Regions from separate parts of the Shewanella sp. KX20019 genome, predicted to be linked through region 2. Evidence: predicted binding sites of a transcription regulator. Region 2 holds the regulator's gene; each other region holds the start of a gene.
The links. Region 2 encodes NrdR, which represses ribonucleotide reductase genes. Its sites were predicted from a motif close to AAACACNANATNTNGTGTTT; they were not measured.
Positions count from the first base shown of each region.

Region 1: nrdA (class 1a ribonucleoside-diphosphate reductase subunit alpha) is a predicted target of NrdR. The motif match lies at 5,767-5,786, and genes of this name have one in related genera.
Region 3: nrdD (anaerobic ribonucleoside-triphosphate reductase) is a predicted target of NrdR. The motif match lies at 2,362-2,381, and genes of this name have one in related genera.

Region 1 covers NZ_CP068437.1:2,713,144-2,723,536, reverse strand. Annotated here, with positions in the region: gene JK628_RS11920 (oxidoreductase) at 1-1,187, shown strand, start outside; gene JK628_RS11915 (YciI family protein) at 1,242-1,760, shown strand; gene yfaE (class I ribonucleotide reductase maintenance protein YfaE) at 1,781-2,149, opposite strand; gene nrdB (class Ia ribonucleoside-diphosphate reductase subunit beta) at 2,124-3,254, opposite strand; gene nrdA (class 1a ribonucleoside-diphosphate reductase subunit alpha) at 3,329-5,617, opposite strand; gene JK628_RS11895 (HAD family hydrolase) at 6,021-6,716, opposite strand; gene ubiG (bifunctional 2-polyprenyl-6-hydroxyphenol methylase/3-demethylubiquinol 3-O-methyltransferase UbiG) at 6,709-7,419, opposite strand; gene gyrA (DNA topoisomerase (ATP-hydrolyzing) subunit A) at 7,711-10,393, shown strand, end outside.
Region 2 covers NZ_CP068437.1:1,601,173-1,611,565, forward strand. Annotated here, with positions in the region: gene JK628_RS06975 (DUF3943 domain-containing protein) at 1-1,451, shown strand, start outside; gene glyA (serine hydroxymethyltransferase) at 1,776-3,032, shown strand; gene nrdR (transcriptional regulator NrdR) at 3,154-3,603, shown strand; gene ribD (bifunctional diaminohydroxyphosphoribosylaminopyrimidine deaminase/5-amino-6-(5-phosphoribosylamino)uracil reductase RibD) at 3,650-4,771, shown strand; gene JK628_RS06995 (riboflavin synthase) at 4,776-5,441, shown strand; gene ribBA (bifunctional 3,4-dihydroxy-2-butanone-4-phosphate synthase/GTP cyclohydrolase II) at 5,588-6,691, shown strand; gene ribH (6,7-dimethyl-8-ribityllumazine synthase) at 6,837-7,313, shown strand; gene nusB (transcription antitermination factor NusB) at 7,328-7,735, shown strand; gene thiL (thiamine-phosphate kinase) at 7,915-8,874, shown strand; gene JK628_RS07020 (phosphatidylglycerophosphatase A family protein) at 8,874-9,368, shown strand; gene recN (DNA repair protein RecN) at 9,466-10,393, opposite strand, start outside.
Region 3 covers NZ_CP068437.1:3,333,180-3,343,572, forward strand. Annotated here, with positions in the region: gene nrdG (anaerobic ribonucleoside-triphosphate reductase-activating protein) at 1-144, opposite strand, end outside; gene nrdD (anaerobic ribonucleoside-triphosphate reductase) at 213-2,330, opposite strand; gene JK628_RS14590 (hypothetical protein) at 2,776-3,459, opposite strand; gene JK628_RS14595 (MarR family winged helix-turn-helix transcriptional regulator) at 3,541-3,993, opposite strand; gene JK628_RS14600 (NADP-dependent oxidoreductase) at 4,174-5,172, shown strand; gene rssA (patatin-like phospholipase RssA) at 5,241-6,212, opposite strand; gene JK628_RS14610 (DEAD/DEAH box helicase) at 6,463-7,803, shown strand; gene JK628_RS14615 (YHS domain-containing (seleno)protein) at 7,883-8,359, opposite strand; gene JK628_RS14620 (DUF3010 family protein) at 8,574-9,017, shown strand; gene JK628_RS14625 (M48 metallopeptidase family protein) at 9,122-9,628, shown strand; gene JK628_RS14630 (hypothetical protein) at 9,697-10,113, shown strand; gene JK628_RS14635 (peptidoglycan DD-metalloendopeptidase family protein) at 10,214-10,393, opposite strand, start outside.

The DNA.
Region 1 (10,393 bases), 1.1 Mb from region 2:
TGAAAGAGATGTCTATTCCGCTTATTGCGACCAACCGCATTAATACTCCGGAAATAGCTGAATCCATCATTGCGTCGGGCCAAGCAGATATGGTGTCAATGGCACGACCTTTTTTAGCTGATGCTGATTTCGTCAATAAGGCGGAAGCAAATACACCTGAGCTTATCAATACCTGTATTGGCTGTAATCAGGCATGTCTTGACCATACTTTTGCGTTGAAACGAGCGACTTGTCTAGTAAATCCTCGTGCGTGTTACGAAACAGAGCTTAACTTCACCCCAGCTAAGCTTAAAAAACGCATCGCCGTTATGGGAGCGGGACCTGCAGGAATGGCGTTTTCAATATATGCCGCGAGTCGTGGTCATGAAGTGGTCCTATTTGAAGCTAAATCTGAAGTCGGTGGACAATTTAACTTAGCTCGTAAGATCCCTGGTAAAGAGGAATTTAATGAAACAATTCGTTATTTCCTTCATCAGATAAAACTGCATAACATTGACCTTCGCCTAAATACTCGGCTCGATGCCAGTGTGGCGAGAGATGAAAAGTTTGATGAGATAGTGATGTCATCGGGGGTAAAACCTCGTCCACTCAATTTACCAGGTTTTGATAATGACAAAGTCGTTGATTATCAACAAGTACTCAATGGTGAAGTGGAAATAGGCCAAAAAGTGGCTTTGATTGGTGCTGGCGGCATTGGTTTTGATATGGCGCACTATTTATGTGAAGAAGAATCCACTACGCTCAATCCTAATAAATGGTTAAAGCAGTGGGGTATCGATAAAGAGTACCAAACGCCGGGTGGCTTAACTGAACCGGTCAGAGAAGGTAAGCACAGAGAAGTGGTGTTACTGCAACGAAAAACCACCAAAATGGGTAAAGGGCTGGGTAAAACTACGGGCTGGATCCACCGTTCTGTATTAAAACAACATCAAGTAGCGATGAAAACTGGCGTTTCCTATCAAAAATTTGATGATGAAGGTCTACACATAACCGTTAATGACAAGGCAGAGGTGTTAGCCGTCGACAACGTTGTACTTTGTGCCGGACAAGTGTCAAATACTGAGTTGGTTGACGAGATGAAAGCAACAGGTATACCAGTGCATCTTATCGGCGGGGTAGATGTGGCCGCTGAGCTTGATGCTAAGCGTGCTATACGCCAAGGAGCTGAGTTAGCTATAGCGCTTTAAGTCGATCCCGAAAGAGCCTGTTTAACTCCTTTACTGGGTTAAACAGGCTTTTTTGTGACTGATGACTTATGTTTAGATAAACAATTAAAGGATCCGGCTATGTTTAACCAAATGAGTAAAATGTTCATTGTTGTAGCGACGTTCGTTGTTTTTCCTCCTAATCTGTATGCCGAAGAGGCTAGTAACCCAAATTACGATGCTGATCGGGCCGCTAATGCAGGAGCGGATCAATATGGCATGAAACACTATGTTATGGCTTTTTTAAAACGAGGTCCAAACAGAGATAGGACTGAAGAAGAAGCAAAAGCATTACAAGCAGCACATATGGAAAATATAGGCAGGTTAGCTGATGAGGGGAAATTAGTATTAGCAGGTCCGTTCATAGGAGATGGCGAGGTTAGAGGAATTTATATATTTGACGTCACCAGTGTAGAGGAGGCCAGAGCTCTGACGGCGACAGACCCTGCAATAGAAGCGGGAAGTTTAATTATGGAGCTTCAGCCGTGGTACGGCACAGCGGCGTTGACTGAAGTAAACAAACTGCATGCTTTAATGGCTGAAACGTTGATGTAGTAAAACTGTAAGAAAAGAGCTTAATCAATAGTTTCACTTGCGCGATGTTGTTTATGTTTAGCGACTCGAACTACAACTTCGGCACCGTCTCCTGAAAGATCTAAATTAATATCAGTATTTGGAATACAACAACATGGCAGGCATTCATCCGCTGCTAATGTCACTAGTGGTTCAGTTAAGTAGCTAACTGAACCACTAATTACCTTAGTTTTACACTGTCCGCAAAAGCCATTTCTACATTCTGAAAAGGTTGTTACTTTTTTCTGCTCCAACGCTTCAAGCAAGGTCAGGTGCTGTTGATTAAACAACAGCACTGGTTGGCCTTGCAGGCTAACGATAGGCGCCTTTTTAAAACTGGCGTTGTTAAAGGTCAAAGTCAGAGAACTCATCTTCTTCAATAGAGGCATCAATTTGACCGACTAAATAAGATGAAACTTCTACTTCCTGAGGCGCCACTTGGACAGCATCACTTTCTAGCCAGTTTTTCATCCAGGGCAGTGGGTTCGTTTGTTCTGCATATGGAGATTCAAAATTAACCGCCTTCATGCGCTCATTAGTAATGTACTCGACATACTGGCAAAGAATTGTCTCATTTAGACCAATCATTGAACCATCTTTAAATAGGTATTTTGCCCATTCTTTCTCTTGTTCTGCTGCTTTGACAAAGATGTCGATAGCAGTTTGCTCACACTCTTTAGCAATTTCAGCCATTTCAGGATCGTCTTTACCTGCATGCATGATTTTTAAAATGTGTTGCGTACTGTTTAAGTGTAATGCTTCATCACGGGCAATAAGACGAATGATCTTAGCGTTGCCTTCCATAACATTACGTTCAGCAAAAGCAAATGAGCAAGCAAAACTAACGTAGAAGCGAATGGCTTCAAGTACGTTAACTGACACCATACATAGGTAGAGTGCTTTCTTTATTTCACGCTTTGTCACTTCAATGACTTCACCATCAATTTGATGATTTCCTTCACCGTGCAGGTGAAATGCTTGGCTAAGTTTGATTAGCTTGTCGTAATAGGCTGCAATGTCCGTTGCACGTTTCAGGATCTCTTCATTCTGGACGATATCATCAAATACTATGGATGGGTCGTTAACGATATTACGGATGATATGTGTGTATGAACGAGAGTGAATAGTCTCGGAGAATGACCATGTCTCAATCCATGTTTCTAGCTCTGGCAAAGATACCAAAGGTAAGAATGCCACATTTGGTGAACGTCCTTGAATTGAATCAAGCAAAGTCTGGTATTTTAAGTTCGAAATAAAGATATGCTTTTCATGTGCTGGTAACGCAGCATAATCAATCTTATCTTTGCTGACGTCGACCTCTTCTGGACGCCAAAAGAATGAAAGCTGTTTTTCAATAAGCTTTTCGAAAACTTCATATTTTTGCTGATCGTAACGTGCAACATTTACCGACTGCCCGAGAAACATCGGTTCAAGCATTGCATTATTGGGTGTTTGACAAAATGTAGAGTAGGCCATTTTTCTATCTTCCGATAATGGGGGCAAGCCCCCTTTAATTAACGTTTAAATACGAGTGATAAAATCCGCTGGATTTATATCTTACATGCGCCGCCTGCACAGTCGTCATCTTCGACTTCAATGGCAGTGATATCGTCATGACTATCTGAAGCTCCATCACGCGTATTGTGATAGTAAAGTGTTTTTACACCGTATTTGTAAGCAGTCAATAGATCCTTTAGTAGTACCTTCATTGGCACTTTCCCGCCATCGAAGCGACCTGGATCATAATTGGTGTTGGCTGAAATAGATTGGTCAACAAACTTCTGCATTAAACCAACTAACTGTATGTAACCGTCGTTGTTAGGCATCTGCCATAGCAGTTCATAACTGTGCTGGTACTTATCAAAATCGGGTACAACTTGCTTAAGCTGACCGTCTTTACTTGCTTTGACACTAATTAAACCACGTGGTGGTTCAATACCATTCGTTGCGTTAGAGATCTGTGAAGATGTCTCAGAAGGCATCAGTGCAGACAGGGTAGAGTTACGCAAGCCGTGGGTCTTAATCTCTTCGCGCAACGTTTCCCAGTCCATATGTAATGGCTCATCACAGATCTTGTCTAAATCGCGTTTATAGGTGTCTATTGGCAAAATGCCCTTAGCGTATGTCGTTTCATGGAATGATGGACATGCACCTTGTTCTTTCGCAAGATTGTTAGAGGCTTTTAGTAAATAGTACTGAATAGCTTCAAACGTTTTATGGGTAATGCTATTGGCTGAACCATCAGAATAACGTACACCTTCTTTAGCAAGGTAATTGGCGAAGTTGATAACACCTATACCGAGTGTACGGCGATTCATCGACGCCTTTTCTGCTGAGATAATTGGGTAGTCTTGATAATCTAACAAGTTATCCAGTGCTCGCACGGCAAGATCTGCTAATGGCTCAAGCTCTTCAAGCCTTTTAATCGCACCCAAGTTCAACGCAGATAGCGTACAAAGGGCAATTTCACCCTCTGAGTCATTGATGTTATTAAGTGGCTTAGTTGGTAATGCAATTTCTAAACATAAGTTAGACTGACGAACAGGAGCTACTTTTGAGTCAAATGGACTGTGTGTATTGCAGTGATCTACGTTTTGAATATAGATACGGCCCGTAGAGGCACGCTCTTGCATCATCAATGAGAATAGTTCTACTGCTTTAATTTCTTGCCTGCGGATACTCTTGTCTGCTTCGTACTTAAGGTAGAGACGTTCAAACTCATCTTGATCTTCGAAGAACGCATCGTACATGCCTGGCACGTCCGACGGGCTGAACAAGCTGATCATCCCGCCTTGGATTAGACGCTGATACATTAACTTGTTAATTTGAACACCGTAATCGAGATGGCGTATGCGATTGTCATCAACACCACGGTTGTTTTTAAGTACAAGTAACGATTCAACTTCTAAATGCCAGATAGGGTAGAAGAGCGTCGCCGCACCGCCACGAACACCACCTTGTGAACAAGACTTAACAGCAGTTTGGAAATACTTATAAAACGGTAAGCAGCCGGTATGGAATGCTTCTCCCCCGCGAATAGGGCTACCTAGTGCACGAATACGACCCGCATTCACGCCAATCCCGGCTCTTTGCGATACGTATTTAACAATCGATGAAGAGGTTGCGTTAATAGAGTCAAGGCTATCACCACATTCAATAAGTACACATGAACTAAACTGACGGGTTGGAGTACGTACACCCGCCATAATCGGTGTTGGTAGCGAAATCTTAAAGGTTGATGTCGCATCGTAGAAATCTTTGACGTACTTAAGGCGTGTTTCTTTTGGGTATTTTGCAAATAAACATGCAGCGACCAAAATATAAAGAAACTGTGCACTTTCGTAAATTTCATGGGTGACACGGTTTTGAACTAAATACTTACCTTCTAGCTGCTTAACGGCTGCATAAGAGAAGTTCATGTCACGCCAATGATCGATGTAGCTGCCTAATATTTCGAGCTCTTCGCGGCTATAGTCTTGCAGTATGTGTGCATCGTATTTGCCAAGCTCTACGAGTTTAACTACATGGTCATACAGCTTTGGTGGTTCAAATTGACCAAATGCTTTCTTACGCAGATGGAAGATCGCCAATCTAGCAGATAAAAACTGATAATCAGGTGACTCTGGGGATATTAAATCTGCTGCGGCTTTAATGATAGTCTCGTGGATCGCTTCAGTTGGGATCCCTTCGAAAAACTGTAGGTGAGAACGTAGTTCAACTTCTGACACTGAAACATTAGTCAGTCCCTTTGCTGCCCATTCAATAACGCGATGGATTTTATCGAGATCGATGGTCTCACGTTCGCCACTACGTTTTGTGACTGTCATATTACTATTCATTAAAGATAAACCTTGGTTCTTATATTGATGAAAGTGACCTGAATGAGGTGCACCGTACATTTCCCTGTAAACAATCTAAGCAAAACCATAAAACAGTGGCCTGCTATTTATTGACACAAACTGCTAAATAGTGCCTGCGATTGCCACTAACACACAATATATAGTGTTTTTAAAATTCTTAGGTACAAGATAGTGAGGTTATTGATTATTTGCAAGTACGAATTATGGGTACAAGTTGTGGATATCTTGAGGATAATCTCGGCAGTTAGTAACAGCTAACCCTTAAAGCTTGTTTTGATTTGACTTCCTAGCAGTTGCTGAATATATAGCCGACAAAAAAAGCTTCTGAAGATCGCAGGATCCTTGAGCGATCTTCTTAGATCATTTCACTAAGAGATACACCTTATTCATTAAGTTGATCTTTGAGCCAAATGGTCAGTGCGTCGGGATCATCAAAGTTAATGTCAGATGGCCAAGTGCTAATATTGTCATTAGCGCCGATATAGCCCCATTTAGCTAAACCAGCAACCATATTGCTTGCCCGTGCTGCAACCATATCTCGCTCAGCATCACCGAGATAAAGTATGTGGTCTGCACTAACACCCATCTGTTGAGCCGCGAGTAGCATAGGGGCGGTATGAGGTTTTGAATAAAACGTGCTATCTCCACTGACTATGGCTGACATTTGCTTATCTAAACCTAATTTAATCAACAATGGCCGAGTAAAACGCGCGGGTTTATTAGTGACCACACCAACAGGGATATCATGGCGTGTTAACAAACTCAGAAAAGGCCTGAGCCCATGAAATAAATCACAGTTGTTGCCGTTAATCTTTTCATAATTGTCTAGCAGGGCTAATTGCACCTGAAGCTGAATATCCTCGCTTGCGTCAGGAAGCGCCGCTTGAACCATTGCTAGGCTGCCGTGGGAGGCTGAATTACGCAATTGGTTATAGGTTACTGTCGAGTAGCCCTGTTCGTGAAGGCTAATATTAAGCGCATCAACCATATCTGGAGCTGTATCAGCAAGTGTGCCATCAAGGTCAAAAAGCACCGCTTTAATGGGTCGGTGCTTGAAAGCGCAATTTTTATCAGTCATTTTTTACTGTCGCAATCATGTAGTTGACTTCTAAGCTTTTAGTGTACCTAAAAATATCAGTAATGGGGTTATAGGTTATCCCTACAGCGTCTTTACAGATAAGCTCGGCGTTATCCGCAAGACCAATAAGTTCAGAAGGTTTTATAAACTTATTATGATCATGGGTACCAACAGGTAACATTTTCAATAAGTACTCTGCGCCAAGAATGGTTTCGACATACGCTCTCATATTTCTATTGATAGTTGAAAAGAAGACAAAGCCACCCGGTTTAACCATGTCGGCACAGGCTTGGATCACTGACCTGGGATCTGGTACGTGCTCGAGCATCTCCATGCAAGTAATGACATCATAGTGTTGTCTATGTTCATCACGATGGTTTTCAGCGGTGTTCTTTATATAATTAACCGAGATCCCCATCTCTAATGCATGTAGTCTAGCGACGTCGAGTGGTTCATCACCCATGTCTAAACCAGTAACATTAGCGCCTATCCGCGCCATACTTTCCGATAAAATGCCACCACCACAGCCGACATCAAGGACATTCTTGCCAAAAATGCCTGCTGCAGTTTGATCAATATAATTGAGGCGCAATGGATTTAAATTGTGCAGCGGCTTAAATTCACCGTTTGGATCCCACCAAGTAGCCGCCATTTTTTCAAATTTAGCAATCTCTGCAGGATCGACATTATTATTGTTTTGCACTGTAATTACCTCAGATCGATTAATTCGTCTTTTGTACTCATTATAATGATTAGTGCCAATAAACAAAGCGGATATCGTGTGGTTTTATAGGAATCGCTAAATGTGATTATAAAATACACTTATGCCTTGATTTTAATCAATAGTATTCCCTTTTTCTGCATATTTAGAATGAATGCTGTATTGGGTCTAGCGCCATGAAATAACTGTGTTAGAATGCCAAATCACGTTTTCAAGCATGGCCATTCTTATAAGCAAGAGTTGCGTGCTACATTTCAGGGGATCGAGCAGTTTATGACTGATCTGGCTTCATCTATAACACCAATTAATATTGAAGACGAATTAAAGAATTCTTACCTCGATTACGCTATGAGCGTAATTGTAGGGCGGGCACTGCCCGATGTTCGTGATGGCTTAAAGCCTGTTCATCGTCGCGTATTGTTCGCCATGAACGAATTGAAGAACGACTGGAACAAGCCTTATAAGAAATCGGCTCGTGTCGTTGGTGACGTTATCGGTAAATACCATCCACATGGTGATACTGCGGTATACGACACTATTGTTCGTTTGGCGCAGCCATTCTCAATGAGATATCCACTTATCGATGGCCAGGGTAACTTTGGTTCTGTCGATGGTGACGCTGCAGCAGCAATGCGTTATACCGAAATCCGCATGGATAAAGTTGCGCATCAGCTATTAGCGGATCTTGAAAAAGAGACCGTTGACTTTGTACCTAACTATGATGGTACAGAGTTTATTCCAGCTGTATTACCAACACGTATACCAACATTACTTGTTAATGGGTCATCTGGTATCGCAGTGGGTATGGCAACCAACATTCCTCCTCACAATATTAGTGAAGTGATTGCGGGTTGTTTAGCACTTATCGAAGATCCGGACTTATCCATTGAACAGTTGATGGAATACATTCCGGGTCCAGATTTCCCGACTGCAGCACTCATTAATGGCCGTAAAGGCATTATTGATGCTTATAACACGGGTCGTGGCCGAGCAGTTATGCGCGCACGGGCTGAGGTTGAAACGGAAGATAACGGCCGTGAGCGAATTATTGTTCACGAAATCCCATATCAAGTTAACAAAGCGCGTTTAATCGAAAAGATTGCCGAACTTGTTAAAGATAAAAAGATTGAAGGGATTAGCGGCCTACGTGATGAGTCTGATAAAGACGGCATGCGTATTGTGGTTGAGATCAAGCGTGGTGAAGTTGGCGAAGTTGTACTTAACAACTTATATGCTCAAACACAGATGCAGTGCTCTTTTGGTATCAATATGGTGGCGTTGACTAATGGTCAGCCAAAACTATTTAACCTTAAAGAGATGTTAGAGTGCTTTATTCTTCACCGTCGTGAAGTTGTTACTCGTCGTACTGTATTTGAACTGCGAAAAGCACGTGAAAGAGCCCATACTTTGGAAGCTCTTGCTGTTGCTCTTGCCAACATCGACCCTATTATTGCGCTGATTAAAGCCTCCCCAACACCTGCCGAAGCCAAAGTTAAACTGGTTGCGCAGGGCTGGGAACTTGGTCATGTTAAAGGCATGCTCGAAAAGGCTGGTGATGATGCTGCTCGTCCTGAATGGTTGGAGCCAGAGTTTGGGATCCGTGATGACAAGTACTACCTGACAGAGCAACAAGCACAGGCCATCCTTGAGCTTCGTTTGCACCGCCTTACGGGTCTAGAGCATGACAAGATCATTGCTGAATATGAAGAGTTGCTTGAAATTATTGCAGCGTTACTTCTAATTCTCAGCAGCCCACAGCGTTTGATGGAGATCATCACTGAAGAGCTTCATGAAGTCCTTGAAAACTTTGGCGACACACGTCGCACTGTGATCAATGCCAATGAAGTTGATATGAGTCTTGAAGATCTTATTAACGAAGAAGACGTTGTGGTTACACTTTCTCACCTTGGTTATGCTAAATATCAAGTGTTAAGTGATTACCAAGCGCAGCGTCGTGGTGGTAAGGGTAAAGCTGCGACTAAGGTTAAAGACGAAGATTTTGTTGAAAAATTGTTAGTGGCCAATACCCATGATACGATTTTATGCTTCTCTGACTTTGGTAAAATGTATTGGTTGAAAGTGTATCAATTACCGCTTGCAAGCCGAACGGCTCGTGGTCGTCCAATCGTTAACTTATTACCTCTTTCTGAAGGCGAACGCATTACTGCAATTCTACCGGTACGTGAGTACGCTGATGATAAGTACATTATCATGGCGACATCACACGGTACGGTTAAGAAGACTGCGTTAACTGCCTATAGCAATCCACGTGCTAACGGTATTATTGCCGTAAACCTTAAAGATGACGATCAGCTAATTGGTGTTGATATTACTGATGGTAATGACGATATCATGCTGTTCTCTAACGAAGGTAAAGTCGTTAGATTTAACGAAAAAGCTCGTAACGCCGAAACAGGTGAAGTTAAACTCGACCCTGAAACAGGCGAAGAGATTATTGCCCTGAGAGCAATGGGACGTACAGCAACAGGCGTGCGTGGTATTAAGCTCGATGATGGTCAAGCAGTTGTGTCACTGATTGTGCCTAAAGGCGATGGTGCTATCTTAACGGTTACTGAGAATGGTTACGGTAAGCGTACTTCATTGTCAGAGTATCCAGCTAAGAGTCGTGGTACTAAAGGTGTTGTTTCGATTAAGATTAGCGAACGTAATGGTGCTGTTGTTGGCGCTGTTCAAGTTGGCGATAATGACGAAATCATGCTGATCAGTGACAAAGGCACCCTAGTACGTACTCCTGCGACAGGTGTTTCTAGTATTGGTCGTAATACTCAAGGCGTGACCATTATCCGTACCGCGGAAGATGAGAAGGTCGTCGGCCTACAACGCATTGATGAAATTCAGGACGAGGAAGTTGAGCTTGATGAAGAGGGTAACCCTATCATCACAGAGCCAACCGCTGAAGCTGAAAGTGCACCAGTAGCCGATTCTGAAAAGTCAG
Region 2 (10,393 bases):
TTACTCGTGAGTCACAAAGCGATCCCGCAATTACATTACCGCAACTAATTGAAAAAGATTGGTGGGGAGCATTAGCTGAAATTAGTGTCGTTTTAGTTGTCGGTGAGCTGCTGTATAAATCCGGTGAAGAGAGCATGAAAGAGGATTTTGATTACGAGATTGAAGGCAACACTGGACAGTATTTTGTTGATCGCATTGTCACGACTGAATCATGGAAGCTTGATGATAATGAAGTCGGCATGAATTGGGGACACGCTTACGCCGGCGCGCTCTACCATCAAGCGTTCCGTAATTATAATTTTAATTATTATGAATCAATGCTTGGTAACTTTTTGGCATCAGGTATATGGGAGGTGTTTGCCGAGTATAAAGAGGTCGTCAGTATTAACGATCAAATAGTAACCACTTTTGGTGGTTCAGTATTAGGTGAAAGCTTGTTCCAACTATCAGAGATGTTGGAGACTAAAGAGGGTTGGCTACCGGCAACCTTTGCTGGAGTATTTAATCCATCAAGAACCATACGTGGCTGGTTTGGTTACGATTCGCCCAACCGCTTTGACCGAAAAAAAGCTCAAGATCAATTCGACATTTACAGTGGTATTTTATATTCGACTAAGGATGTGGCTGATATTTCCACCACGACTATGCTGCTTGGTATTGAAGCCAGCATTGACAGCGTACAGGGGCAATACGATTCCTTGTCTGCAACACCTAGCTTAGTAGAGCTTGATATGGAACTAGGTGTCTCTGAAGAGGGGGTTGAAGATTGGCAGCTGTCATCATCACTCTTTTTAGGGGGTTACACTGACGAGGCGAAGCCAATAGCGGGCTCACGTGACTCCTGGGGGCATAGCTGGTTTGTCGGCCCATCCATGGGAGTTGAATACAGTAGTTTAGGCCAGGAAGATGAAGAGGGCTTCTACGCTGCTATAAATGTTATTGGCTTATCTGTTGGCGGTGAATGGCAAAATTCGGATGTTAATATCAGCGTTCGCGGTGATATTTTTGCTGATTTTAGTATGGTTAAACCCTTTGCCAGTAAAGATTACCGTGCCTCAGGTGGACAGTTTTGGGGGACTAAATCTGTACTTTGGGAGGGCGGTTATGCTTATGCCTTAGGTCACACCGCAAAAGTGAAAGTTGAAGCTAGTTATAGAGATCTACTGTTAGGCTTAAAAGTCACCTCGCAGCGTTGGGATTCTATTGATGATAAAGAGTTTAATCGCAGCAGTGAATGGAATCCTAATAAGAGCGATTTAGACTTTAAAGATAGCCGTGATCGATACGAAGCTTACCTTGAAGTACCCATTACTAGAGCCTTTGGTGTGAGTATGCACCATGAACGAATTGACCGCAGTGGCACTTTAGCTGGGATTGATAATCGTAATGTTTTTTATCGCAATGATGATAGTGAAAGCCGCACGAGCATACGGTTAGCTTATCGATACTAGGTGAAAAGTGTAACTCGCTCTAGGTGGTCAATAGAACATCGACATTCTGCATGCCACTATCGGCGAATAAAGGCAGATGAGCCGGATTATTTATAGAACAGAGTTTTCTGTATTTTTATCCCAAGGTAATGAATCGATAGATTAAAGGCGTTTTTTCTATGTAATACAATCGCTGAGCAAGTTTACCGTGGAGATTTGCTCTTTATCAAATGTCGTTCATGGATAATTGCAAGTAATTTCATGTTTCTAATGCTGGGATTGTGATCAATTGCGCTGTATCATACCGCGCAACCCTACTATAAGAATTTACAGCTGGAGTGAATAATGCTGAAAAAAGACATGAATATCGCGGATTACGATCCACAATTGTTTGCAGCGATTGAAGATGAAACTCGTCGTCAAGAAGAGCACATCGAACTCATTGCTTCAGAAAACTACACTAGCCCTCGCGTTTTTGAAGCTCAAGGTTCTCAGCTTACTAACAAGTATGCTGAAGGTTACCCTGGTAAGCGTTATTACGGTGGTTGTGAGCATGTTGATATTGTTGAAGAGCTCGCTATCTCTCGTGCCAAAGAGTTGTTTGGCGCAACGTATGCTAACGTTCAACCACACTCTGGTTCACAAGCTAACGCTGCCGTATTTATGGCGCTACTTCAAGGTGGCGATACTGTACTCGGTATGAGCCTTGCTCACGGTGGTCATTTGACTCACGGCTCACATGTTAGCTTCTCTGGTAAGCTTTATAATGCTGTTCAGTACGGTATTGACGAATCAACTGGTAAGATTGATTACGCTGAAGTTGAACGTTTAGCGGTTGAACATCAACCTAAGATGATCATTGCTGGTTTCAGCGCATACTCAGGTATTGTTGATTGGGGCAAGTTCCGTGAAATCGCTGATAAAATAGGTGCTTACCTATTCGTTGATATGGCTCACGTAGCGGGTCTTGTTGCTGCTGGTATCTATCCAAATCCACTCCCACACGCCCATGTTGTTACTACGACTACGCATAAGACCTTAGCGGGTCCTCGTGGTGGTTTGATCCTTTCTGCTATTGATGATGAAGCGATTTACAAAAAGCTTAACTCAGCAGTATTCCCTGGTGGTCAAGGTGGTCCTTTGATGCATGTTATCGCTGCTAAAGCGGTTGCATTTAAAGAAGCACTAGACCCAGAGTTCACGACTTACCAAGAGCAAGTTGTCGTAAACGCAAAAGCAATGGCACGCACGTTTATCGAACGTGGTTATGATGTTGTTTCTGGCGGTACTGATAACCACCTATTCTTGCTTGATCTAATCAGCAAAGATATTACCGGTAAAGAAGCTGATGCAGCGCTCGGTAATGCCAACATTACCGTCAACAAAAACTCAGTGCCTAATGACCCACGCTCACCGTTTGTGACATCGGGCCTGCGTATTGGTTCTCCAGCCGTTACCCGTCGTGGTTTTGGTGAGGACGAATCTGTGCAGTTGACTAACTGGATGTGTGATGTGCTTGATGACATTTCAGATCTTGCAGTTAGCGAGCGAGTAAAGTCGCAGGTTCTTGAATTGTGCGCTAAGTTCCCTGTTTACGGTTAACCTTAAGCGTTAAATCAGGTAAACTTTAATGGCCGCATTTATGCGGCCATTTTTGTTGGCAATTTATAATGATGATTCTAAATCATTAACGAAATACTTCTAATACCTGACCGGAGGCCAGATGCATTGTCCATTTTGCAGCGCAACAGACACTAAAGTGATTGATTCGCGACTTGTCGCCGATGGCCATCAGGTACGTCGCCGCCGGGAGTGTGTGCAATGCCATGAGCGTTACACTACATTTGAAGGTGCTGAACTCGTGATGCCACGGGTAGTGAAACAGGACGGTAGTCGCCAGCCTTTCGATGAAGAGAAATTGCGCGGCGGCATGCTTAGAGCGGTCGAGAAAAGACCGGTATCTATGGACCAAATAGAGCAGTCTTTAACTAAGATTAAGTCAATGCTGCGTGCAACAGGTGAGCGTGAAGTTAAATCAGAGCTAATTGGTAACTTAATGATGGACCAATTGGTCAATTTAGACAAAGTTGCTTACATCCGATTTGCATCCGTTTATCGCGCGTTTGAAGATGTGTCGGAGTTTGGCGAAGCTATTGCGAACTTACAGCAGTAGTACTATCTGCCTATTACCTTATTGATTAATCGGAACTCATTTCACTATGTGGTCAACTGAAGACAATCAAATGATGAGTCTCGCTATTGAGTTAGCGCAAAAAGGACTCTATACCACCCGCCCAAATCCTTGTGTTGGCAGCGTATTAGTTAAAGACGGTGTGATTGTTGGTGAAGGTTACCATATTCGTGCTGGTGGCCCACATGCCGAAGTCTACGCGCTTAATATGGCGGGTGATGATGCTGTTGGCGCCACCGCGTACGTCACATTGGAGCCATGTAGCCATTATGGCCGAACCCCGCCTTGCGCCAAAGCATTGATCGAAAGCAAAGTTAGCCGCGTTGTTATTGCTGTGACCGATCCTAACCCACAAGTCTCTGGTCGTGGTATTAGCATGCTCCGTGATGCGGGTATTCAAGTTGACGTTGGTTTATTAACCGATGCTGCTAAGCAGGTTAACTTAGGTTTTTTGAAAAGAATGCAGCAGAGCTTACCGTGGGTGACCGTAAAGCTCGCCGCTAGCCTCGATGGTAAAACGGCATTATCGAATGGCGAGTCAAAGTGGATTACTGGTCCTGAAGCCCGAAGAGATGTACAGCGGGTGCGCGCAAGACATTGCGCTTTGATCACCGGCATTGAGACCGTTTTTGCTGATGACCCCAGTCTAAATGTCCGCCATAGCGAATTGGGATCTTTATCAAATGAGATCGCCCCAGCAGAACTGCATCAACCGCTGCGTGTAGTATTAGACAGCCAAGCACGGCTCGGCGCTGAGCTAAAGATGTTTTCCATCGACAGCCCCATTTTACTCATTAGTACTTGTGACTATCCTGAGAGTGTTAAGTCGGCGTGGCCAGCTCATGTTAGTCACCAAGTATTACCCGCCAAAGAAAAGCGAGTTGACCTTATTGCTCTGCTCACTTTACTTGGCAAAACCTGTAACTCGGTGTTAGTCGAGGCTGGTGCTACGCTTGCTGGTGCGTTTGTTAGCGAGCACTTAGCGGATGAAATTATTTTATACCAAGCAATGAAAATACTCGGTGCTCAGGGGCGAGACTTACTCGCATTACCTGATTTTGAAACCATGTCTCAAGTTCCAAGTATTAATCTAATAGATGAACGTAAAGTGGGAAAAGACACTCGCTTGACGTTAAGAATGAGTAATTAACTTTATGTTTACCGGAATTATTGAATCTGTAGGTCATTTACGAAAAGTTGAACGTCGCGGTGATGATATTCGATTAACCGTTGCCAGCGCTAAGCTTGATCTGTCGGACGTTAAACTCGGAGACAGCATTGCAACCAATGGTGTATGTCTAACCGTGGTTGAGCGACTTGCAGATGGCTATGTTGCAGATATCTCAGCTGAAACGGTTAGTCTTACAGGTTTTGCCAATTATGCAGTAGGCACTGCGGTTAATTTAGAAAAGGCAGTCACGCCAACCACAAGGTTAGGTGGCCATATGGTCAGTGGTCACGTAGATGGTATTGCGCGCGTTGATGACCGACAAGTTCGTGGCCAGGCGCTTGAGTTTTGGTTGTCGCCTCCAGTTGAGCTGGGTCGCTATATCGCTCACAAGGGTTCAATTACCATTGATGGTGTAAGCTTAACGGTTAATGAGGTGCAAGGGCATCGATTTAGACTAACCATCGTGCCGCACACCGCGGGAGAAACAACCTTGGTAAACCTAAAGGCAGGCGATAACGTTAATATTGAAGTTGATCTAATTGCTCGTCATTTAGAAAGGTTGATGAGCTATTCATCTGATCAAACAGAACAACAACCTAAGTCTGAAGTTACCATGGAACTGTTAGCTCGCTCGGGTTTTTTACGTTAAAAACTGGCTTAAGGCGATTTTAAAGATAAAATTTATCTTAAGACGCTCAAAAAAATAATCATTAAATTTATAGGCTGCTTTGCCAGCATAGGCATAAAGGTTAGCGACCTCAGCTAACTGCAGCAATACAATATAAAGGTCTAAACATGGCGCTACATAGTATAGAAGAGATCATCGAAGATATTCGTCTAGGTAAGATGGTTATCTTGATGGATGACGAAGATAGAGAAAATGAAGGCGACCTGATTATGGCTGCTGACATGGTGACGCCTGAGGCGGTTAACTTTATGGCGACTTTCGGTCGTGGCCTTATTTGCCAAACGTTGACTAAAGAACGCTGCCAGCAGCTAAACCTGCCTTTGATGGTCACGAACAACAATGCACAGTTCTCAACCAATTTTACGATGTCTATTGAAGCGGCTGAAGGCGTAACTACCGGTATATCCGCACAAGATCGCGCCGTTACGGTTAAAGCGGCTGTGGCCAAAGATGCTAAGCCTAGTGATATTGTTCAGCCTGGCCATATATTCCCATTGATGGCAAAAGAGGGCGGAGTACTTATTCGCGCTGGTCATACAGAAGCGGGTTGTGACTTAGCTAGGCTTGCGGGTTTCGAAGCTTCATCAGTTATTGTTGAAATCTTAAATGATGACGGCACCATGGCGCGTCGTCCTGATCTTGAAATTTTTGCTGAAAAGCACGGTTTAAAGATGGGCACCATTGCCGATCTAATTGAATATCGCAACACTAAAGAAACCAGCGTAGTACGTGAAGCGCAATGTAAATTGCCTACGCGTTTTGGCGAATTCGATATGTTGACTTTCCGCGACACCATCGATAATCAACTGCACTATGTATTAGTCAAAGGTGCTGTGACTGAGAACATGCTTGTGCGTGTTCACCTGCAAAATACCTTTAACGACCTATTACATTCCGAGCGCGATCAGCAACGTAGTTGGCCGTTAGAAAAAGCAATGCAACGCATTAGCGAAGACGGTGGCGTACTGGTGCTGCTCGGGCATCAAGAACATAGCAGTGACATTTTAGCTAAAGTGAAAGCATTTGAAGCTGAAGATAACGGTAGCGCACCGGTTGCTCCTCAGTGGCAAGGAACTTCACGTCAAGTCGGTGTAGGCTCACAAATTCTAGCGAATGTAGGTGTGACATCAATGCGCTTACTGAGTTCACCAAAGCGTTATCATTCGCTGTCGGGCTTTGGTTTAGAAGTAACTGATTATATAGCAGAATAAAATATTATCTTGGAGGTAAAAACCATCCAGGAGGTAATTTAGTACTTTTCTTATAAATTGCATGGGGATCAGCGTTAATGGCTGTGGTATCATACCGCCTCTTCCGCCCCCATGCTGGGTAATTAAGCTAATTTAGGTAAGATAAATGAACGTAGTTGAAGGTAATATCGAATCGAAAAACGCAAAGATTGCGATTGTAGTTTCACGTTTCAACAGCTTTGTTGTAGATAGTTTGCTTGATGGTGCGGTAGACACTCTTAAGCGTTTTGGCCAAGTTGCAGATGAAAATATCACTGTAGTTAAAGTGCCTGGCGCGGTTGAATTGCCACTTGCTGCACGTCGTGTTGCTGCAAGCGGGAAATTTGACGGAATAATTTCACTTGGTGCGGTTATCCGTGGTGGTACACCTCATTTTGATTTTGTTGCAGGCGAATGTAATAAAGGTTTAGCTCAAGTTGCTCTTGAATTTGATACTCCTGTTTCATTCGGCGTTTTAACCACTGATACTATTGAACAAGCTATTGAACGTTCAGGTACTAAAGCAGGCAACAAAGGCGGCGAAGCTGCTTTGGGTCTGCTAGAGATGGTTAACGTGTTGCAAGCACTTGAAGAACACCTGTAATTTAGGACAATTTAATGAAGCCTTCAGAGCGCCGAAAGGCACGTCGTTTAGCGGTTCAGGCCATTTACTCTTGGCAGCTAAGTGGCAACAATATTGCTGATGTTGAGCATGAGTTTCTAACTGAACAAAATGTTGATGGTGTCGATATAGCTTACTTTCGTGAGTTATTGGCTGGCGTAGCAACAAAGAAAAGCCAATTGGATGAGTTAATCACTCCATTTTTGGTTCGTCCTTTAGATGAAGTTGACCCTGTCGAAAAAGCGATTGTTCGCTTAGCGACTTATGAGCTGACTTTCCGTAAGGATGTACCTTATAAGGTAGCGATTAACGAAGCTATCGAGCTTGCCAAAACATTCGGCGCTGAAGATGGACATAAGTTCGTTAACGGTATTCTGGATAAGCTAGTAGCAAAAACTAAATAGTAAAAACGGCATCTTCGGATGCCGTTTTTGTATGACTAAAAAGAGCACTGCAGTTGTATGGTTAGTGATGGGTATTTGATCGCTGGATATACCGAACGCAACTTAAATAATCGCTAAGACTCTCTTGTTATTTGGCGCTCTTTTTTCTTCAAACCACCTCCTAATTTGTGATTGGTATTGTGAAAGAATTTCAATTAATCGAAAGCTTTTTTACTGGGCGTGCCCAGTCTCGAAAAGATGTGGCGCTCGGCATTGGTGATGATTGTGCCATTGTTGAACCCGCTGAAAATAAGTCAATTGCGATATCGTGTGACACACTAGTGGAAAACGTACACTTTTTTCCTGGTATGCCAGCAAAAGATCTGGGGTACAAATCGCTAGCTGTTAACTTATCTGATCTTGCTTCTATGGGAGCCCAGCCGGCTTGGATGACATTGGCACTTACCCTGCCTGAAGTTGATGAAAACTGGCTTGCGGATTTCAGCGCGGGGCTGTTTGAAATTGCAGAGTATTATGGTGTTGCACTCGTTGGTGGTGATACCACTCGTGGTCCACGAGCCATCACCATTACCATTAATGGCCAAGTACCCAAGCATTCTGGTTTGACCCGTAGCGGCGCCAGAAATGGTGATTGGATCTACGTTACCGGCACATTGGGGGACTCAGCGTTAGGACTCGATCTATTACGTGAAAAAGCGACCTGCAATGAGGACGATAAAAGCTATCTTATTAATCGTCATTACAGACCGACTCCAAGAGTATTAGCGGGCCAAGCACTGCGCACGCTAGCATCGAGTGCTATCGATATATCTGATGGCTTAATCTCTGATATACAGCATGTATTAAAAGCCTCCAATATCGGCGCGACACTAAATGTCGACAAATTACCATTATCTGAACAGTTAAAAGCGAATGTCTCTGCTGAGATGGCGCTAAGCTATGCGCTAACCGGTGGGGAGGATTATGAACTACTCTTTACTGTCTCTGAAGCGCAAAAAGGCGCACTAGAGATCGCACTGGCTGAAACCGGGGTTAAATTTACTCAAATTGGCCAAATTTGCATGGGTGGCAAGTTGAAGCTGTTGTTAGATAAACAGCCATTTGAACCGATTAACCTTGGATTCGAGCATTTTAAGTGATGAATTTACTTTCAAAAGATACAGCGCTGACTAAACTGTCTCTTAAAAATCCCATCCACTTTTTGGCATTAGGATTTGGGTCTGGTTTAGCGGCCAAGGCTCCTGGTACCTTTGGTACTATTGCGGCGATACCGCTTTACTTATTAATGGCGCCACTGAGTTTATCTTGGTATGTCGGTTTGACGCTTTTAAGCGTCTTAATCGGTTTTTATATTTGTGATAAAGCTGCAAATGATATGGGTGTGCATGATCATGGCGCTATCGTCTGGGATGAAATTGCAGGCTTACTTATCACTATGATCGCAGCACCTGCTGGCTGGCAATGGTTGCTCGCGGGCTTTGTGTTGTTTCGTTTTTTTGATATTTTGAAACCTTGGCCAATACGTTGGCTTGATGCCAAAGTACATGGTGGCTTTGGCATCATGATTGACGATGTACTGGCTGGTATATTCTCATTGATGTGCTTGCAAGCTGCAGCTTACTATCTGCTATAAAGCGGCCGTCTGATGCGCTACAGATTGTAGAAAGCAAAAAGGAGCTACTGTTAGCTCCTTTTTTAATGGCGTTTACGTAAGCTAACTTTAATCTCCATTAACTGAGTAGTAGCTCTTTGGCATTGGCAAGGGTATTGCTGGTAATGGTATCGCCTCCCAGTAAGCGAGCTAGCTCTTCAACTCGCTGCTCTTTATCTAGAGCGATCATCGAGGTTTCTGTTTTCCCCGCCTTACTGCTCTTATTCACAAACATATGCTGATGGCCGTTTCCTGCAACTTGCGGCAGGTGTGTCACACAAAATACCTGCGTCGACTCGCCTAAGCTGCGTAACATTCGGCCGACCACCGCCGCTGTTGGACCAGAAATACCGACATCGACTTCATCAAAGATAAGCGTGGGTGTCGCAACTTTTTTAGCGGTTATTACCTGTATGCCAAGTCCTATTCGTGAGAGTTCACCACCTGAAGCAACTTTAGCAATAGGTTGCATAGGTTGGCCGGGATTGGTGGTCACTAGGAAATCGATGGAATCACAACCATGAGGACTGATGACAGCTTCATTAAAGTTAACTTCGATACTGAACTTGCCCTTGGGCATGCTCAGTTCATGAATCGATTGAGTGACTTTCTTATCTAACTCCTTAGCATATCGGCCACGGCTTTGGCTTAACTTCTTTGCATGGTTCAAATAGGCTTGCTGACTATGTTGCAGTTGATTGCGGATCTCATCAAGTTTATCTTCATCAGAGCCAAGCTCGCTGAGTTCATTCAGCAGGCTTTGATGGTGATCATACAGCTCGTTAGCATTGACATGATGCTTGCGCGCCAGTTGCAGTGCTTTAGAGATCCGTAGCTCTAACTGTTCAAAGTATTCAGGGTCTAGCTCTAAGCCATCTAAATATCGCTCAAGCTCACTACTACTTTCTTGTACTTGAATTAGCGCATCATTGAGCATGGCGACGACACTGCCTAGCTCTGCATCATAACTTTCTAAATCTTGCCCCTGACTGATTGAAGTATTGAGT
Region 3 (10,393 bases), 1.7 Mb from region 2:
ATCAAACAGATGACCAGAGCATGGATTCCAAGTTGATTGATTATAACAACCGCGGCATTGATGCTCACAACCTGAAACAAATAGCGTAGCTCGAGTACCAGGGCCATTAATTACATCGGTCTGATAATATTGATGATAATGCATATTAAGATTTTCCTTAACAAAAAAAGGTGCCAATTAAAGCACCTTGTTTCGTTCTTGCAGGCCTTAAATTAAAGGTGCTTAATTCGGCGCTTAACCTCTTCCTGCTTACCATAGTTAAATGGCCTTGCATCAGGGCTGCCTAAGTAACCACATACACGTCGAGTCACCGACACTCTACTTGGCTCATGGTTACCGCACTTGGGGCAAGTAAACCCTTTACTGGTACAACTAAACTCCCCCATGAAGCCACAGTCATAGCACTCATCTATCGGTGTATTAGTGCCGTAATAAGGCACTCTTGAGTAGCTGTAATCCCACACATTTTCCAATGCTTCTACATTGTTTTGCATGTTTGGAAACTCGCCATAACAGATGAATCCGCCGTTAGCGATCTCTGGGTACGGTTGTTCAAAGTCTATCTTATCGTACGGGTTAACTTGCTTTTCAACGTCTAGATGGAAGCTGTTAGTGTAATAACCTTTTGAAGTCACCCCCTCGACCACACCGTAGGTTTTGGTATCGATGCTACAAAAACGGCTACATAAGTTTTCACTTGGTGTGCTGTAAAGGCTAAAGCCGTAACCAGATTCTGCTTTCCACATATCTGTTGCTGCTTTCAAGTACTTGATCACTTCAACTGCTTTTTCTCGCAGTAATGCATTGTCGTAAACGTGAGCCTCTGTGCCGTAAAGTGCATTGATGGTTTCATGTAAACCAATGTAACCAAGAGAGATTGACGCACGGCCATTCTTAAAGATCTCTGAGACGTCATCATCTGCACGCAATCGTACGCCACATGCACCTTCCATATAGAGAATCGGTGCCACACGCGCTTTAACGCCGTCTAAACGAGCGATACGAGTATCTAATGCTTTACGGGCAATGAGCAAACGCTCATCTAAGATACGGTAAAATTCAGCTTCATCGCCATTCGCTTCAAGTGCAACCCGCGGCAGGTTCAAACTTACCACACCTATGTTATTACGCCCTTCATGTACCAGTTCTCCATCCTCCTCAAAAGTCCCGAGGAAGCTACGACAACCCATTGGCGTTTTAAATGAACCGGTAACCTTCTCAACCTGCTCATAGTTAAGAATATCTGGGTACATACGTGTTGTTGCACACTTTAGCGCAAGTTGCTTGATATCGTAGTTACAATCACCCGTTTTATGGTTAATACCATCACGGATAGCAAAAACAAGCTTTGGAAAAACGGCTGTCTTACGGTTTTTGCCTAATCCAGCAATACGCACTTTCATCATAGACTGTTGAATTAGGCGAGATTCCCAAGAGGTCCCTAACCCGAAGCCGAAGGTCACAAATGGCGTTTGGCCATTGGCGGTATGCAGAGTGTTAACTTCATACTCAAGCGACTGGAATGCATCATGACACTCTTTCTCTGTCAATGAGGTCGCAAATGCTTTGGCATCAGTAATGCCCCAAGTCAGCGCGACTTGGTAATGCTTGTCATAGCTCTTAGCAACAAATGGTGCCAGTACTTCATCAATACGGTTAATCGTGGTTCCGCCATAGATGTGGCTGGCAACTTGCGCGATGATCTGCGCAGTAACGGCTGTTGCCGTTGAAATAGATTTAGGCGTTTCAATCTCGGCATTGCCCATTTTGAAGCCTTGGGTCAACATGCCTGCAAGATCAATCAGCATACAATTGAACATTGGGAAGAATGGTGCGTAATCTAAATCATGGTAGTGGATCTCACCTGACTCATGGGCCGCAACGACATCTTTTGGTAAAATGTGGCACTTGGCATAGTGCTTAGCAACAATACCTGCCAACAAGTCGCGCTGAGTTGGGATCACTTTTGAATCTTTGTTAGCATTTTCGTTCAATAGCGCCGCATTACTCTGCTCAACTAAGCCACGGATCTCTTGATTGAGTCTGCTACTCACTTCACGTTTTGTATCTCTATCGTGGCGGTACTCAATGTACACACGTGCCAATGATTTGTATGGCCCTTCCATTAACAAGTTTTCCACTGCATCTTGAAGATCGTGAATATTTATCTCATCTAAATTGGCCACCGAATCCGCTGCTTGTTTCGCGACTTGTGCTGCGTAAGCGGTGTCATCAATACCTGCCGAGTTAGCAGCTGCTATCACTGCGTCTTTAATCCTTGTTTCGTCAAAAGGCGTACGGTAACCATCCCGTTTAATAACTACTGGCATTGTATAACTCCTATTTTACATCAGCTACAAGCAACACTACATATAGTGGCACTTTTATTCTAAATCACAATATGTAGCGCATTAAGCTATAAAAAGACTGCCAGTACTTTGATCCAGATCATTATTTTAAACAACGAAGTTAATAAGAAAAAATAACTGGGGACGATCACGCTTATCTAAAATTATGCCCTTGACGATGGCCTATAAGCGGGCTAGTGACAGTATAAAGTTGGGATAAATTGTGGATAAATAAATAAGAAGATTTATGGCTTATCTTTAACTGACTGTTGATGCAACAGGAAGTTGAATAATCCGAGTAAACAACAAAATGTTTATCTGCGCTGAGTGGGGAATTGTTAGCCGTTTTGGTGTTTATAACTGTGTACAGTAGGCCTCATTTTTTACAACTGAAGCCATTGAGCTAGGGCAAGCAGATCCAACGTGCTTAGTGTTGTTTAGCGAGCGCCAAATAACTATTCAGCTGACCAGTGGCTTGTTGGTGCTCACCTGTCATAGAAGCAAGTTGCATCAAAGATTTTATCCCTTGATATTGATTCTTTTGTTGATCCGTTAATGCTCTATCTGAATCTAGCAAGGCAGTAATATCGCTAGCGACGCGGTTCGCTTTCTGCGCAACAGCTGGAGATTGGATTGAATCCATCGTGCGCATAATCCACTTTGCTTCATCTAACGTACCCGCCAACTCTCTATCTTCGCCACTGTTGGTTAGCGTAGCACGCTGCTCATCGATGAAGTCAGCTAGGGACTGTTCTTCTGCGGGTGGAATATCAAAGCCACTGTTGGTTAGGCGGTTGAGTTGTCCATCGGACAAAATGCCGTCTTGGTAAAGCCGTTGAATGAGGCTAGGCAGTTTCTCTGAGCTAAAACTACCATCTTGAAAGAAGTCTTTCGCCATCGCTTCTATCTTCTGCGCGCGTTCTGCTCGGCCAGATAACACTAGGCCATCATCATTAGCCGCGGTATTCGTTGTCGAGGCTGGTACGCCAGCATTAACCGCTTGCACAGCTGCAGTGCTGCCAACGCCAGTCTGAGTGCTTGACACACCGTATGCATCTGCCAGCACAGCGCCGCTATTAACAGGGGTATTGATACTACTTAATGGATTCATCGTCAAAAATTCGGCACTGATTTAGTTATAGTCTAACTAAAGCAGGAAGCGTGCCGTTTTTGGAGTGGTAAAACTGACTGCTTACTTTTGATTCAGTTCGCTGGTTAAGGTCAGGCACAGTGTGCGTAGTGATTCAATCTCCTGCTCAGTCATATTGACCTTATTGAGCAGAGTTTGCTTCTGCGAAAGCGCATCGGCTTGCAGTGCTAATCCCGCTTCAGTCAGCGCAATAACTTTTTTACGCTCATCAGTTTCATCAGGCAAACGTTGTAAAAAAAACTTGCTCTCTAAACGTTTAACAATCGGAGTCAATGTGCCCATGTCCAGACGAGTGGCTTGTGACAGCTGGGTCATGCTCGCTCTATCTTGCAGCCACAATGCTTGCATCACGAGATACTGCGCATAAGTGAGTTCATACTGATCCAACAAAGGTCGATAAGCACGCATAAGGGCATTGCCTGCGGTATACAGCGCAAAACAGACATTATCCGATAGACATGCTTCGGTCTCGTTATTCGATACTTTGTTCTTCACTACAACCTTCACCGCTTATATTAACTGCGGCGATCTTACCTGACTACAGTTAACAAAACTAGCTGACAGTAGATTTACTTTGCGCAAAGTTATTTTGCGCACAAAGCATTTGCATTAATTTTGTTGCTTGGCTATGATACGACCACTTACTTTGCGCACAAACAAAAATAAAGGATCATTATGAACACTAAGCAAATTCAACTTAAGTCTCGCCCAGAAGGATTGCCTGATGCCAGTAACTTTACCGAAGCAGAAGTGACTTTAGCTGCGATTAATGATGGTGAATTTCTAGTAAAGAATCTATGGATGTCAGTAGATCCCTACATGCGTGGCCGCATGATTGATAGAAAGAGCTACATCGCTCCTTTTGAAATTGGTGCCGTATTAGAAGGTGGTGCAATTGGTGAGGTTATTGAGTCAAACAATGTTGAATTTCCTGTTGGCAGCATGGTTAATAGCATGCACGGCTGGCGCAGCCATTATGTTAGCGATGGCACAGAAATAACCCGCCTACCGCAAACCCCCATCAACGAATCACATTTCTTAGGTGTCCTTGGAATGCCAGGCATGACCGCATGGACAGGCCTTAATCGTATTGCTGAGTTAAAAGCAGGAGAAACCTTATTCGTCTCGGCTGCGTCAGGTGCTGTAGGCAGTGTCGCAGTGCAGATTGGTAAATTAATGGGCGCTCGCGTTATTGCATCAGTTGGTTCAGACGAGAAAGCAGAGCATATCAAATCACTCGGTGTTGACGCCGTGATTAACTACAAGACCTGTGGCGACCTAACCGCTGCATTGGCGACAGTAGCACCAGAAGGCATCGATGTGTATTTTGAAAATGTTGGTGGCGATCATCTAACAGCCGCATTGAACAATATGAAAGATCATGGTCGCATTGCCGTTTGTGGCATGATTTCACAATACAACGATACCGTGCCAACACCAGGGCCGAGCAACTTGGCACAGATCATCATGAAGAAGCTAAAGATTGAAGGCTTCATAGTGTTTGAACATTGGGCTCATTACCCAGAATTTGCTAAGCAAATGAGTCAATGGCTAGCGGGAGGCAAAGTGACCGCAGAGCAAACTATTTATGAAGGGCTATCCAGCGCACCAGAGGCCTTTATCGGACTATTTGAAGGTAAAAACCGCGGTAAGATGATTGTAAAACTTGATTGATTAAATTGTAATAACACATAAAAAAGGGCCTGACGGCCCTTTATTTGCTATTAACTTGTTCTCGTTATTTAGCGATATGATGCCAGTGCTGCTTCAATAAGGTGGGCAACTTGCTCGACTGCCGCCTCACCTGCTGCAATAGCCTCTTCCGCACGGTGAAACTCCATGGTACCGATATCACCTAAGTCAGGCACGATACAAATATCAGGCGGGTCACCCATTAGCCTTGCGCGCTTATGACGTTGCTCTAATATCTCCATCGATTGTGACATCACCGCAAGCATACCGGGGTTGGGGTTGATGTGGTCGCCGATTTTGTTGTTCGGTGAAAATTTATCCGTTAGGCCAGCGATGTAATCTCTTCCGCGCGCGAGCAGATCGGTAAAGCCCAGCTCTTGATGCTTCTCAGCTTCTGCGACCTCCTGGTTGGTTGGCTTATTACTTTTCATATTGACTGGCAATACTTGCAGATGACCGCGACGAATTCCATGTAGATCAACCGCAATAACGATATCGACACCCATTGCTCTGCTTACTGATACAGGTACGGGGTTCACTACTGCGCCATCCACCAGCCAGCGTTCGCCCACTTTTACGGGGGGCAAAATACCAGGCATGGAACATGATGCGCGCACTGCATGACGCAAATCGCCTTCGGTAAACCAAATCTCTTGGCCAGAATATAGGTCCGTAGCAACCGCCGTAAATGGTTTTTTCAGCTGCTCAATCTGCATGTCACCCATGCGTTTTTGCAATACATCAAAAACCTTTTCACCACCAATGAGCCCGCCTTTACGCCAGCTAAGATCCATCAGCCCGAGAACATCCCAACTACTAAAACTTCTAACCCATGCCTCTAACTCTCCGAGATGATCGTTAGCATAGGCAGCTCCTACAACTGCGCCGATAGAGCAGCCAGCAATTTTATCGGGATAAACACCCATTTTCGCCAGCCCATTGAGCACCCCAATATGCGCCCAGCCTTTAGCTGCACCACTTCCTAAAGCGAGTCCAATTTGAACTGAATTATTATCCGACACGCGCGTTGACTCCTGCAATCAATGAAGATTTACGGTTGGTTTGTTGTTTTTCCATATTACAGACCAATATTACTCCATTACAGCCGCTTAATTTAAACTGATTTAATCTAATTAAGTGAATACTATCGTGCTATTTATCTATATCGACCCTTACTAGCAGTCTATTTAAGATAAACTTAATGGCTAATCATAGCTCTCCTCTACCTATCTAGGCTATAATACTCGGTCAGATTATTTTAGGAGTTCACCTTTGCAATTCACCGATTTTTCACTGGATCAACGTCTTTTACAAACCTTAAAGCACATGGGTATAGACACCCCAACAGAGATCCAGGAACAAGCCATACCTATTGCCCTTGCTGGCAAAGACTTAATGGCATCATCTAAAACAGGTTCAGGTAAAACCTTGGCGTTCTTATTACCTGCAATGCAAAGGATGATTTCGTGTAGAGCATTGAGTAAGCGCGATCCACGTGTGGTTATTTTGCTACCCACTCGCGAGCTTGCGACTCAAGTTTATAGTCAGCTGCGATTACTGGTTGCTAACACCCAATATAAAGCCACCAAAATTCTAGGCGGCGAAAACTTTAACGACCAAGCCAAGGCTCTCGCCCGTGACCCACATTTTGTTGTGGCAACGCCCGGCCGTTTAGCCGACCATTTAAAGCAACATCATATACACCTTAACGGGCTTGAGTTGCTCATACTTGATGAAGCCGATCGTATGTTGGATTTAGGCTTTGCCGATCAACTGAAGCAAATTAACCAAGCAGCCGATCATAAGCGTCGTCAAACATTGATGTTTTCTGCCACGCTTGATCATGGCGATGTCAATGAAATTGCTGCAGAGTTGCTTAAAACACCAGAGCATGTCGCTATTGGTGCGGGTAATTTAGAACACAAAGATATTACCCAACGTATATTCCTATGTGATCACCTTGATCATAAAGAGGCATTACTATCGCGTATTTTAAAAGATGAGCAGCAAAAGCAGATCATCATCTTTACCGCCACCAGAGTCGATACCGATCGCCTAGCTAAAAAGCTCGCTGATGAAGGCTTTAAAACCGCATCTCTGAGTGGTGAGCTGAAGCAAAATGCACGTAACCAAATCATGGATGAGTTTAGCCGTGGTTTACAGCAAATATTGGTGACCACAGATGTCGCCTCTCGTGGTCTAGATCTACTCAACGTATCTTTGGTTATCAACTTTGATATGCCTAAATTTGCTGAAGAATATGTACACCGTATTGGTCGCACCGGCCGTGCAGGTGCTAAAGGTGATGCTGTTTCGCTGGTAGGCCCTAAAGATTGGGTTAACTTTACCCAGGTACAAACCTTCCTGAACAAGAAATTTTCCTTCAGTGAGCTTGAAGGCTTAAAAGGTAAGTTCGCGGGTTTAAAACCAAAACTCGCCAAAAAGGCTAAAGCAAAACCTACAGCGAAGAAAAAAGCCGTAACAGCCAAGAAAAGAACCGCAGCTAAGGCATCTGCTAACCGCGATAGACGCTTTGCCACAGGCATTGATGTCGGTGACGCACCTATGCTTAAAAAGCCTAAATCTAAGCTGCAAGATACGCCTGAAGATTAAAAATAACCAGAGCTAAGGCTGTTTCTGAAACGCTGTGGTAGTTATCTATCGCAGCGTTTTTTTAATTAGTAGCTACAAATTACTTAGCTATTTTCTTACTCCAATTTTTATCCGCTCGCTCTATATAAACCGCAGTATCTTTAAGCCAGGTTTCCCTTACCCCAAGACTATAATTTAAATACAGTTTATTATTTAAGATAGTAAATGCACTCGGCTCGGTATCCACCACAAACCCTTTAGACATACCGTAAGCGCAGTAGCCACCATATTGTGGTACGTAGTATTGCGGATCTCGCTCAAATATTGTTTGATTTAGCTCACTGCTAAACAGCCACTGTACATCGTTATACTGACTACTATACTCAGCCTTGCCTTTAACGGGTTGTTGCTCGGTAAAGTAAGCCACTATATCGTAGCCATTCACAGCTACACCTTTATCTTGATAAGTCGGTTCTCCAGCCAAACTAGTGCAGCCTACTAAGACAACACTCAATAATAGTGCCGTCCACTTCAAAATTGTGCTGCTAAAACCTGCATGTCTAAACCTTAGCTTCATTGCAATGTCCTCTTTTCCCTCAAGGGAGCTACTGTATCTCACCTATATGACCGAATTACCTCTGTGTGTATTTCATTAACGCTCAATTCAGATTAATTTTGAGTGAATGTCGTACAACAATAGGAAATTTATTGCTAATTGCTAACGCTAAACACTGACCAGTGAGAGAAATAGCGCTACAATATGCGCAATATTGTTATTTCTAAGGTTTATCATGAGAGTTTGCGGCGTAGAGTTAAAAGGTGGCGAAGCCATCATCAGTTTATTAAGTTATGAAGGTGAAACCTACAATGTGCCTGATTGCCGTCAGAAATCATTCGCTATTTCAAACTCAGCACAAACCGAGACCATTCGCGATTTTCACTTTGCCTTTAGTAAGCTTTTAGAAGATTACCGTGTCGATGAAGTCGTGATCATAGAGCGCGAACAAAAGGGTAAAGGCGCTGGCAGCGTCACTAGCTTTAAACTTGAAGCTGCCATTCAAGTGATTGGACTTCCAGTGACGCTTATCTCACCTGTGACGATTAAAGCGCAATTGAAACGTAATCCGCCACAAGTTGACTTTGAAGGGCTAGATCTAAAACGTTTTCAACGTAATGCTTTTGACGCAGCGTATGCATCTCATAACGAGAGTATCTTCAAAAGAGAAGAAGACTAATCAGTCGTTAAGGGCACCGCACTAGGAACGTAGTCTTGTCGCTTAAATGCGCAAAGAGAAACAGCTGTTAAGCTGTCGTTCCTAGGTTAACCCTGCTATTAATTATGCCAAATTTACCCTACCTCAGTGGCTATCAAGCCGAAATACTACAGCAAGTACAGACCCTATTATCTCAAGGTAAATTAGGTGAGTTTCTACTTAAAAGACACCCTGTAATCCACTCTGTAACAACAGATAAAGCGTTGTATGAATATACCATCGCTATCAAAAACCAATATTTACGCAAATCTCAGCCGTTATCGAAGGTCATCTTCGACGACAAAATCTCGCTTAAACACCAAGCGCTAGGCTTACATTCTTATGTTGCTCGTAAACAAGGTGCCAAGATAAAAGCCAAAAATGAGATCAGAATATCTTCTCGCCTGAAAAAGGTCCCTGAAGGGTTACTGAGAATGGTGGTGGTGCATGAGCTGGCACACCTGAAAGAGAAAGATCATAACAAAGCCTTCTACCAGTTATGCAACCACATGGATGGTGACTATCACCAGTTAGAGTTCGAGTTAAGAGTGCTACTCACCTTAATCGACGCAGAGCAAAACCCCTACCGATAGCTTACACGCTTTAATTGATAACGATTTTCATTTACAATACTAACACTTGATTTTAATCTTGAGTTGTTATGAGTGAAAAGCAGTGTAGTCAACAGCAAAAGTACCAGCATAAGCTTGCTAAATCGCAGCGTAAGCTTGGTTTCTATCTGTCTTTAACGACAATGGACAGCATTAAGCACAAGGTCTCCATCAGAAAGCGATTAGCTAAAATTGAAAAGTACCAACTTAAAATCCTTAAATACCAAGCGAAACTAGCCAGCAACATCAATACGGTAAAACAACCAACTATTGCCTATACCAAGCTGCATAGTGCTAACGACAATGGCGCATTTACATCACTCAGACTAATAGACAAATTAAGCCTAAACCGTACTCAGATATTGCATCGTCCATTTAAGGCCAGCCCTTGTAAGAGCTGCCCTGCGCTCAGAGGCAAAACATGTCTATGTGCCCTTAAGCAACAACAGCGATTACAGGCACTTTAAATGCCTGTCGTCATTAAAAGTAAAAAGCCATCAATTGATGGCTTTATTGGTGTTAGCTTACCGAGCAAAATTCATCTTGGTTCAAGCGCTAAGCCTAACTTTAGACCTCGCCCATCATCATTTTACGCACTTTAACTAATTGCTCAAAAGCGCCCATCTCTTTTTTAGATAATTGGCTCGCCATCGGAATTTTTGCTTTCATCGGGTTAACCGCTCGGCCATTAATGTGGAACTCATAGTGTAAATGCGGGCCTGTTATACGTCCTGTATTACCCGACAA